DNA from 3 places in the Comamonas sp. JNW genome. Region 3 is predicted to be linked to each of the others. Evidence: predicted binding sites of a transcription regulator. Region 3 holds the regulator's gene; each other region holds the start of a gene.
The links. Region 3 encodes LexA, which represses DNA repair genes until DNA is damaged. Its sites were predicted from a motif close to ACTGTATNNNNATACAGT; they were not measured.

Region 1: a site for LexA is predicted at 2,088-2,105, ahead of DCO45_RS05710 (PA0069 family radical SAM protein). Genes of this name have one in related genera too.
Region 2: a site for LexA is predicted at 1,117-1,134, ahead of DCO45_RS09940 (putative DNA modification/repair radical SAM protein). Genes of this name have one in related genera too.

The regions. Positions count from the first base shown of each region.
Region 1 covers NZ_QETI01000003.1:5,821-9,094, reverse strand. The annotation lists gene DCO45_RS05715 (phosphoethanolamine--lipid A transferase) at 1-769, shown strand, start outside; gene DCO45_RS05710 (PA0069 family radical SAM protein) at 766-1,977, opposite strand; gene rnk (nucleoside diphosphate kinase regulator) at 2,235-2,648, shown strand; gene DCO45_RS05700 (acyltransferase) at 2,683-3,274, opposite strand, start outside.
Region 2 covers NZ_QETI01000005.1:212,201-215,474, reverse strand. The annotation lists gene DCO45_RS09945 (tripartite tricarboxylate transporter substrate binding protein) at 97-1,077, shown strand; gene DCO45_RS09940 (putative DNA modification/repair radical SAM protein) at 1,268-2,596, shown strand; gene DCO45_RS09935 (TIGR03915 family putative DNA repair protein) at 2,608-3,274, shown strand, end outside.
Region 3 covers NZ_QETI01000012.1:12,508-15,781, forward strand. The annotation lists gene DCO45_RS16680 (asparaginase) at 1-1,003, opposite strand, end outside; gene lexA (transcriptional repressor LexA) at 1,118-1,834, shown strand; gene DCO45_RS16690 (hypothetical protein) at 1,970-2,557, shown strand; gene DCO45_RS16695 (NAD(P)H-dependent oxidoreductase) at 2,966-3,274, opposite strand, start outside.

The DNA.
Region 1 (3,274 bases), on a different contig from region 3:
CGCCCGCGTGCACAACGCCAATACCGAGACGGACCTGCCCGCCGCGGCCCGTAAGGCGCTGTGCCAGGACGGCGAATGCGTGGACATGGCCCTGCTCGAAGGCCTCGATGAACGCATCAATGCGCTGCCCGCCGAGCAACGCGCCAAAGGCGTGGTGGTGGTGCTGCACCAGATGGGCAGCCATGGCCCGGCCTATTTCAAGCGTTCGCTGGGCCAGGACAAGCGCTTCAGCCCCGAGTGCAACAACGTCAACCTACAGTCCTGCGACCGCGCATCGCTGATCAATGCCTATGACAACAGCGTCGTTGCCACCGACCGCATGCTCGGCAGCCTGATCGACTGGCTCGCCAGCAAGGGCCAGCGCCAGCCCACGGCGATGATGTATGTGGCCGACCATGGCGAATCGCTGGGCGAGAACAACATCTACCTGCACGGCCTGCCCTACTCCGTCGCACCCGATGTCCAAAAGCATGTGCCCTGGATCACCTGGCTCTCGCCCGCGATGCAGCAACGCATGGGCATCAGCACCAGCTGCCTGCAGCAGGCCGTGGGCACTGCCCGCATCAGCCACGACAACCTGTTCCACTCGATGCTGGGCCTCACCGATGTGCAGACCGCGCTGCACCAGCCCGATCTGGATATTTTTGCCAGCTGCAAGGGCCGCTCTGCACCGCCCGCCACTTTGGCGCACCTGGCGTCTGCCTCTGCTCCAGCAACCGTTGCAGCGCAGCCGCCGACCACGGTCGCTGCTGCACGCAAGCGCGGCTAAAACAGCGTGCCCTGCCCCGGGTGCGGCGCCTGCGCGGCGCCCGCCTGGCGCACTGTCTGCTGCAGCTGCTGGGCGCGCCAGGCCTCAAAACCGCGCCAATCCATCTCTTGCCGCTCGCGCCCATAGCCCAGCTGCGCGCAGGCCCGCACAAAGCGCTGGCGCACCAGGTCGGCCCACAGGCCCTGGCCTTTCATGCGGCTGAACGACTGGCTGTCATAGCTCTTGCCGCGCAGCCGGTCGGCCTCGCTGATCTGGTGCAGGTCGCGCACCCGCTGCATTACCCTGGCTGCGCGCTGCGGGTAATGGGCCTGCAGCCACTGCTGGAACACGCCGTTGAGCTCCCAAGGCAGGCGCAGCACGGTGTAGAAGGCCGTGGTGGCGCCGGCCTCGCGCGCGGCCGCCAGCACCTCTTCCATGTCCTCGGTCAAAAACGGAATATGGGGTGCGACGCTCACCCCGACCGGAATGCCGGCCTCCGCCAGTTGGCGTATGGTGCGCAGCCGCCGGTGCGGCGCCGCAGCCCGGGGCTCGAGCAGGCGGGTCAGCTGTGGGTCCAGGCTGGTGATCGTGATGTAGACGGCCGCCGCATTCTTGCGCGCTGCAGCGGCGATCAGGTCGATATCGCGCTCCACCGCACTGCTCTTGGTGATCAGTGAAAAAGGATGCTCGGCCTCACTGAGCACCTCGATCAGCTGCCGCGTCAGGCCCAGCTCCCGCTCGATGGGCTGGTAGCAATCGGTGGCCGAGCCGATATTGAGCGAGGCCGGCTGGTAGCGCGGGCGGCTGATCTCGGCCTTGAGCACCTGGGCAATATTGGTCTTGGCAAACAGCTGGGTTTCAAAATCCAGCCCCGGCGAGAGGTTCAGGTAGCTGTGGTACGGCCTGGCATAGCAGTAGATGCAGCCATGCTCGCAGCCCCGGTAGGGGTTGACCGAGTGATCAAAGAAGATATCGGGTGAGTCGTTTTTCTGGATCGCGCTGCGCGCCCGCTCCGCGTGCACCTGGGTCGGCAGGCTCTCGGCGTCCTGCTGCCACCAGGCGCCTTCTTCCAGATCCAATTCTGGCTCAGCGCCGACGGCCGCTTGAGCAGCTGCTGGGGTCCAGCCATCGTCGGCCCATTCCCGCACATCGCTGGCAAAACGGTGGCGGGGCGTGCCAACCGCGCCGCGCCCCTTGCGGGCCACCGGCAGTGGCACACGCACCGGCACAGGCCCGTCCAGCTCGTCCGCGCAGCGGTGCAGGGTCTGCGCGTCTTCAAACGGGGCAGAGTCAACGGTGTGGGTGGAGGGATGGCGGGCAGGCATACTAACGGATTATGACTGTTTTTATATACAGTATTTCATGCATTGTCCGCCATCCCGGCAGCCTCTGCAAGCGCCGCCTGCACCAGGGCTATTCGCACCGTTTTGGTGCGAAATGGGGCATAGCCTACATTCGGGGATTACATACTCCGGAGGAAGTTTTCATGTCTCGCAAACCCCAACTCATCCTGTCATCCCTGGATGTGGACCGCCTGGAAGCGCTGCTGGAGGCCATGCCGGCCAGTGCCTTCCCCGGCAAGGCGGATCTGGAGGCCGAGATTGCCCGCGCCGATATCGTGGAGCCCAGCGATATTCCGCCGGATGTGGTGACGATGAACTCCAGCGTCAACTTCGACATTGCCGAATCGGGCAAGCAGTTCCAGCTGACCCTGGTCTACCCCAAGGACCTGGACGACACCAGCAGCAAGATTTCGGTATTTGCACCGGTGGGCAGTGCGCTGCTGGGCCTGGCGATTGGCGACCAGTTGGCCTGGCCCTCCGTGGGAGGAAAGACCATGACCGTGCGCGTGACCGGCATCAGCTACCAGCCCGAGCGCGCTGGCGATCTGCACCGCTGAGCGGCCAACAGACCAGCGCCGGCAAAGGGCGTGCTTACATCGACAAGCGTGCGCCCACCAGGGTCACCAGCAGACCGCCGCCGACCAGGCCCAGCTCCCAGCGGGCCACCGAGCGCAGGCTGGGCGTGCGCGCCTCCACCCCCAGGTAGAGCGCGCGCCCGGCCAGCAGCGACAGCGCAAAGGCCAGGCCCATGCCCAGCCAGTTGAGCCAGGGCTGGCTGGGCCAGACATGCGAGACCACCGCGTTGCACAGCACCACGATGGAAAAGTGCACCAGAAACACCGAGTAGCCCATTTGGCCGAGCGACTGCAGCCAGCGCACGGTCGCCTGGCGGCCCAGCCAGTCGACCAGGCGGCTGTCGTGCGGCAGGCGCGTCAGCCACAGCAGCGCGACGGCGCCGCACAGCGCCACCGCGATGCGCAGGCGGAAATCGACCTCCAGTGACACGAGACCCAGCGCCAGCAGACAGGCCGTCCAGGACCAGGGCTTGGCGCTTTGGCTGCCCCAGAAGGCCAGCATGCCCATGCCATAGGCACCGATAAAGTAGACAAACCACATGTCCAGCTCACTGTGGCGGTTGAACACCAGGAGCGACATGGCCGTCAGCGCCAGAACCACCCACTGA
Region 2 (3,274 bases), on a different contig from region 3:
CTTACGGGCTGCCGACCATGTCACCCATGCGTCCCCGTGCCTGGGAGCGCTTTTCTACACTCTTTGTCGCCTATAGACTGAAATGGAGACAAAGAGATGGTGTTGACGCGCAGAAGCATGCTGCAAGCGGGGGCTGCCACGGCAGCTGGTGCATGGATGGGGGCGGGCGCATCGCTGGCCCATGCCAGCAAGACCTTTCCCACCCGGGCGATCAAGCTGGTGGTGGCTTTTCCGGCCGGCGGCCCCACGGATCTGACGATGCGCCAGCTCGCTGAGAACGCGGCCAAGGTGCTGGGCCAGCCGATTGTCGTGGAAAACCGCCCGGGTGCGGCAGGATCACTGCCCGCTACCCAGTTGCAGAACACCGCAGCGGACGGCTACACCATCGCCCAGCTGCCGATGAGCGTGATGCGCCTGCCCTTTACCACCGGCCTCAAATGGAACCCGGTGGAGGACCTGAGCTACATCCTCAATGTCACCGGCTATGCGTTCTGCATGGTGGCCAGCACCCAGTCCGGGCTCAAGAGCTGGCAGGACGTGGTGGCCTGGGCCAAGGCCAATCCTGGCAAGCTCACGCTGGGCAATACCGGCACCTACACCTCGCCCCATGTCACCTCGGCCATCATTGCGCAGCAGCTGAGCCTGGATGTTGTGCATGTGCCTTACAAGGGCTCGTCCGAGCTGATGCGCGCCACGATGGCGGGTGAGGTGATGGTCGCGGCCGATACCAGCGCCGTGATCCCCTATGTGGACCAGGGCCGCATGGTCGCCTTGAACGTCTGGACCGAAAAGCGCCTGCCGACCTTGCCCAACACCCCCACCTTGATCGAGCTGGGCCTGCCGACCACGCAGTACTCGCCCTTTGGCCTGGTGGGCCCCAAGGGCATGCCCGCCGATGTGCAAGCGGCCTTGCACAAGGCCTTCAAGGAAGCGATGGAGATGGAAAGCTACCAGGCCATGCTGCAGCGCTTTGAGATGCTGCCCATCTACATGAACAGCGCCGACTACAAAAAGTTTGCCGCCGAGTCCACCGTCAAGGAAAAGGCCGTTCTGGCCAAGCTGGGGCCGCAGGCTTGATGGGGCTGTGATGGCTGTCTGGGGGCAGTTTTCCTGAAAGCTGTATTTATATACAGTATTTGCAGAAAACTACTCCGGTCTGAATAGCGCCGCCATGCGTCCCGGAGGGGCGCGCTCCCAAGGAGGATCACTCCCATCTTGGTGAACGCGAGGAGATTTTGCTAGAATACTGTACATATACACAGTATTTATGCAAACCCTCACCAAACTCCAGGTCCTGGCCGATGCCGCCAAATACGATGCCAGCTGCGCGTCGAGCGGCAGCAAGCCCCGCAACTCCCTGGGCGGCAAGGGGATGGGCTCGACCGAGGGCATGGGCATCTGCCACAGCTATACGCCCGATGGCCGCTGCGTGTCACTGCTCAAGATTCTGCTGACCAATTTCTGCATCTACGACTGCCGCTACTGCATCAACCGCAAAAGCTCCAATGTGCAGCGTGCCCGCTTTAGCGCGGCAGAGGTGGTGGGCCTGACCTTGGACTTTTACCGCCGTAACTGCATAGAGGGCCTGTTTTTGTCCAGCGGCATCATCCAGTCGTCGGACTACACGATGGAGCAATTGGTGGAGGTGGCGCGCAGCCTGCGCGAGGACCATGATTTTCGCGGCTATATCCACCTGAAGACGATTCCGGATGCTGCCCCTGAGTTGCTCGCCATGGCAGGCCGCTATGCCGACCGGCTCAGCATCAATATCGAGCTGCCCACCCAGCAGGGCCTGCAGCAGTTGGCGCCCGAGAAGGATGCCGTAGGTATTGCCGCGGCCATGCACCAGGTGGCCGAACATATCGAGCTGGCCCGGCAGCAGACGCAAGACCAGCAGGGCAGCAAGCTGGTATCGCTGCCCCGCCAGCGCCAGGCAGCCCGGGCCGCAGCGCCCAGCTATGCGCCCGCTGGCCAAAGCACACAGATGATAGTGGGCGCCGACAGTGCCAATGACGCCACCATCTTGCGCACAAGCAGCGCGCTCTACACCGGCCAGCGCCTGCGCCGCGTCTACTACTCGGCCTTCAGCCCCATCCCCGATGCATCGTCCGATCTGCCGCTGCAGGCGCCGCCGCTGATCCGCGAGCACCGGCTCTACCAGGCCGATTGGCTGATGCGCTTCTACGGTTTCAGCCCTGCCGAGATCACTGCGCCAGCCGCCGGCGGCATGCTCGATCTGGAGCTGGACCCCAAGCTCGCCTGGGCGCTGTCGCAGCGCCAGCATTTCCCGGTGGACCTGAACCGTGCGGCCAAGGCATGGCTGCTGCGGGTGCCGGGCTTGGGCGTAGGCAGTGTCGAGCGCCTGCTCGCTGCCCGCCGGGTGCGCCGGCTGCGGCTGGCCGATCTGCAGCAGCTGCGCGTTGCCACCAGCAAGGTGCTGCCTTTTGTCGAGTTGGATGACTACCACCCGCCGCTGGCCATGCTCGACAGTCCCAGCTTGCGCCAACAGCTGCTGGCCCAGATGGGGCAGGGCGCGGTGCAGCGCCGGCACAGCGGTATGCAGTTGGCGGCTGCCGCGCAGATGGCGCTGTTTTGAGGAGGCCCGGCATGCAGGCAGAGAACGACAGCTTGACCGTAATGTTGGAAGCACCGGACGACTTTGCCGGCTTTCGCCAAGCGGCGCGGGTATTGCTGGCCCTGGGCGCAGCGCCCGAGGTGGTGCATTGGCGCTGGACGGATGAACTGTCCACCCAGGCCGAGGATGGTGATTTGTTTGCGGATGCTGGGGCAGCCCATGCTGCGGCTGCCGGTGCTTGGGTTGCCGATGCGCCGGCCCGCGTTATTACCCCCGATGCGTTGGACCGTTTGACCATTGCACCCGGCCAGCCGGTGCATATCCGCAAACCCCAGCTGGCTGTGCTGCGCCATGCCTGCTGCCACCGCAACCCGGGCCGCTTTATGCTGTGCTACCGCTGGTTGTGGCGGCTGCAGTGCATGCCCAGCCTGGCAGGCGATGCGCTCGATGCCGATTGGCGCGAGATCGAACGCCTGGCCCGTGCGGTGGGGCGAGAGATCCACAAGATGCATGCCTTTGTGCGCTTTCGGCCCGCGCAGGACGAGAAGGGCGCACCGTTGCATGTGGCCTGGTTCGAGCCCGAGCACCACATCGTGCGCGCGGCCTCGGGCTTTTTTAGGGAGCGCTTTAGCAATATGCGCTGGGCGATTCTGACGCCAGGCTGCAGCGTGCTCTGGGACCAGGAATGCCTGCAATGGG
Region 3 (3,274 bases):
CCTGCGCCAGCGCCAGTTGCAAGCTGACCCGGCATTTGTAGGGCGTCAAGGCCACCGCCAAGTCCTTTTCCAAATCGGCCACTCCAGGCAACACCGCATCGCTGATCACACCATCGCTGCAGCGGCTGCTGCGCCATACCGGCAGACCTTGCTGGCGTGCGCGCGCTATCGCCTCCAGAAGCAGCTCATGCACGGTGCCATTGCCGGTGGTTGCCACCACCAGACCGTCGATGCCCTGGGCGTGCAGGGCGTCCACCAGCCCGGGGCGCATACCGGCATGGCTGGTCACGATCTCCACCCAGGGCCAGGGCTGGCTGGCGGGGGCAGGCAAGGCGGCCAGCCACTGGCTGCCGGTGTAGCCATCCGCTGCGCCTGGTGCCGGCGAGGCATAGCCCTGGCGCAGGCGCACGGTCACGCCATCCACCCAGCCCAGGGGCCCCTGCTCGCCCGATGAAAAGGCCAGCAAACGGTGCGGATGCACCTTTTGCAGCCAGCGCGCGCTGTGCAGCTCGCCGCCGCCCGTCACGGCCACGACCTCGCGCAGCAGCGGCTGGCCATCCGCAGCCAACGCCGCAGCGGCGGCCACGGCGTCCTTCAGGTTCTGCGGGCCATCGGGCATCAAGGCATTGGCCGGGCGCATGGCACAGGTCAGCACCACGGGCTTGGCCAGGCGCCCTAAAACGCAATGCAGGAACCAGGCAGTCTCTTCGAGCGTATCGGTTCCGTGGGTGATAACAACAGCACGCACGGTCTCATCGTGCATGGCCGCATCGCAGCGCTTGAGCAGCGCATGCCAGACCTCGTCATTCATGTCCTTGCTATCAATTTGCGCTATCTGCACCGCATCCAGCGGGCCTGCCGCCGCAGTCTCAATACCGCTCACGCCCGCCAGCAAGGCCGCGATGGACAGCTGGGCCGCGCGGTATTGGCCGGGTTTCTCGGCGTCATCAGCCATGCCGGCAATGGTGCCGCCGGTGCCGATGATCAAAATTTTTGGCTGCAAGGCTTGCCTCCTGCAAAAAACTGGTTAAAAATACAGGTACTGGATTGATATACAGGTGTTGGGATGCACAGTGGCTTTGCTTCTGCCCGGCACCGCAGATCACACGGAGATCTTATGCGAGACCATCCCAAACTGACCGCGCGCCAACAAGAAATTCTGGACCTGATCCAGACCGCCATTTCGCGCACCGGCGCCCCGCCAACGCGCGCCGAGATTGCCAGCAAACTGGGCTTCAAATCGGCCAATTCGGCAGAAGACCATCTCAAGGCGCTGGCCCGCAAGGGCGTGATCGAGCTGGTCAGCGGCACCTCCCGGGGGATTCGCCTGCAAAGCGATACCGTGCGCTCTATCAACGCCGCACGTGGCACGCGCTTTTCGTCGCCGCTGGCAGGCGTGTCCAATGCCACGGCCGGCCTGGGCCGTGTGGTGCAAGAGCTCGCCCAGCTGGCCCTGCCGCTGATTGGCCGCGTCTCGGCCGGCTCGCCCATCCTGGCGCAAGAGCATGTCGACCAAACCTATACCGTGGAGGGCGGCCTGTTCCAGCAGCAGCCCGATTACCTGCTCAAGGTGCGCGGCATGTCGATGCGCGATGTCGGCATCATCGATGGCGATCTGCTGGCCGTCAAAGCCACGCGCGAGGCCCGCAACGGCCAGATCATCGTGGCGCGCCTGGGCGATGATGTCACCGTCAAGCGCCTCCAGCGCACCAAGGACGGCATTGAACTGCTGGCCGAAAACCCGGATTACCTGCCCATCATCGTGCAGCCCGGCGAGCCCTTTGAGATCGAAGGCATTGCCGTGGGCCTGATCCGCAACACGATGCTGAACTAGGCCTAGCGGCCCCCTCGGCCCTCCCTTTTCTGCGCAACCCCAGGTAGCGGGCGTTGTGGGCTCTTGGCCCACAGCCCTGGGGGATGCGCTCGCCCTGCGCAATCCTGCTGTTACCCGTATACCAAGGAGTCTCCTATGCTTGTAGCAGATGCATTGCGCGCGCTTGCGCCTTTTTCCCTCGTCGCCGGCCTGCCCTGGTTCCAGTCCATCCAGCGTGCCATTGTGCGCAGCAACCGCCGCCGCCCCGGCCATGGCGCCGCCAATGACGGCCAACTGGCCGCCCAGGTGCACTGCTTTGCCACCGCGTCCTCTGCCGCTGTACAGCGCGGCGCCGCCCAGCAGCTGAGCTTGCTCGATGGCCCGGTAGCTCAGTCCAGCGTGGATACGTCAGGCGCGGATACCTCCTGCATGGACACGCCCCGCGTTGACTCGCCTGCCGATGGTGCACCAGTGCAGCGCCCCATCGACCGCATCCGCCTGCCGCGCAAACCCGCTGCGCGCCGTCGCCTCTCAGCAGCTGCGCAGTCCCACACCCGCCCCTTCCTGTCGGTGCAGCGCTGCAGCGCCCAGGCCGCCAATGATGCGCCCATCAAGATGTACTGGGCCCAACCGGCCAGCCTGCACCGCCAAAAAGGTATGCGCTGGGCCATGTCGGGCAGCATGGCCGATATCTGTGCCGAGCTCGAGCGCCTGGAGCGGCTGGAACATCTGCACGCGGTCTAAGCCGCCGCCCAGGGCGGGGATCAAGTCTGGCCCCCAGCATGCGTTGAACGCCGCAAACAGGGCCAGACTAGCCGAAGGTTTGCGCATGGGGCTCAGCGTCCCCGGCGCGGCATCTTGCCGCAGGCAGACCCGATTGCCGCTAGGTGCGGCCGGCTAGGTGCGGCCGGCTAGGTGCGGCCGGCTAAGGGTGAGCAGCCAGGCAACAGCCTACCGGAGGGTTTCCAGAACAACGCTGAGATAGTCTGGGCAACATGCAAGACAGGTGCAACGACGGTACAGCACGGCCCCAGCCAGCAGCAGCCCCCTGCCGCACAAGCCAGGCCTTGGTGGTGCAAGGCCCATGCGCTGGGCACCCCGCGCTGTCAGCCATCGCTCCCTGCTGCCCACTTGCACCAGCTACGCGTGCTGTCAGCGCGCAGCAGCGACCACCTCCAGCGCCTGCTGCTTGAAGGGCGCCAGCTGCTCCCGCAAGGTATCTCTTGCGCTATCCACCGCAGCGGCGACGGCATCGGGGCCAAATACCAGGCCTTGCAGCAATACAAAATGCACATTGCGGATGCCGATGGAGGCCAGCGCATAGCGCAAGTAAGGCGTCAGAAAATCTTCCTGCCGGGCCCGGGGGCCCGTGTGGAAGCCGCCCGAGCTCACCAACACCAAGGTGGGCCGGTCTTTCATCAGGCCGATCTTCCCTTCAGGCGTGGATGCAAAGCTGCGGTG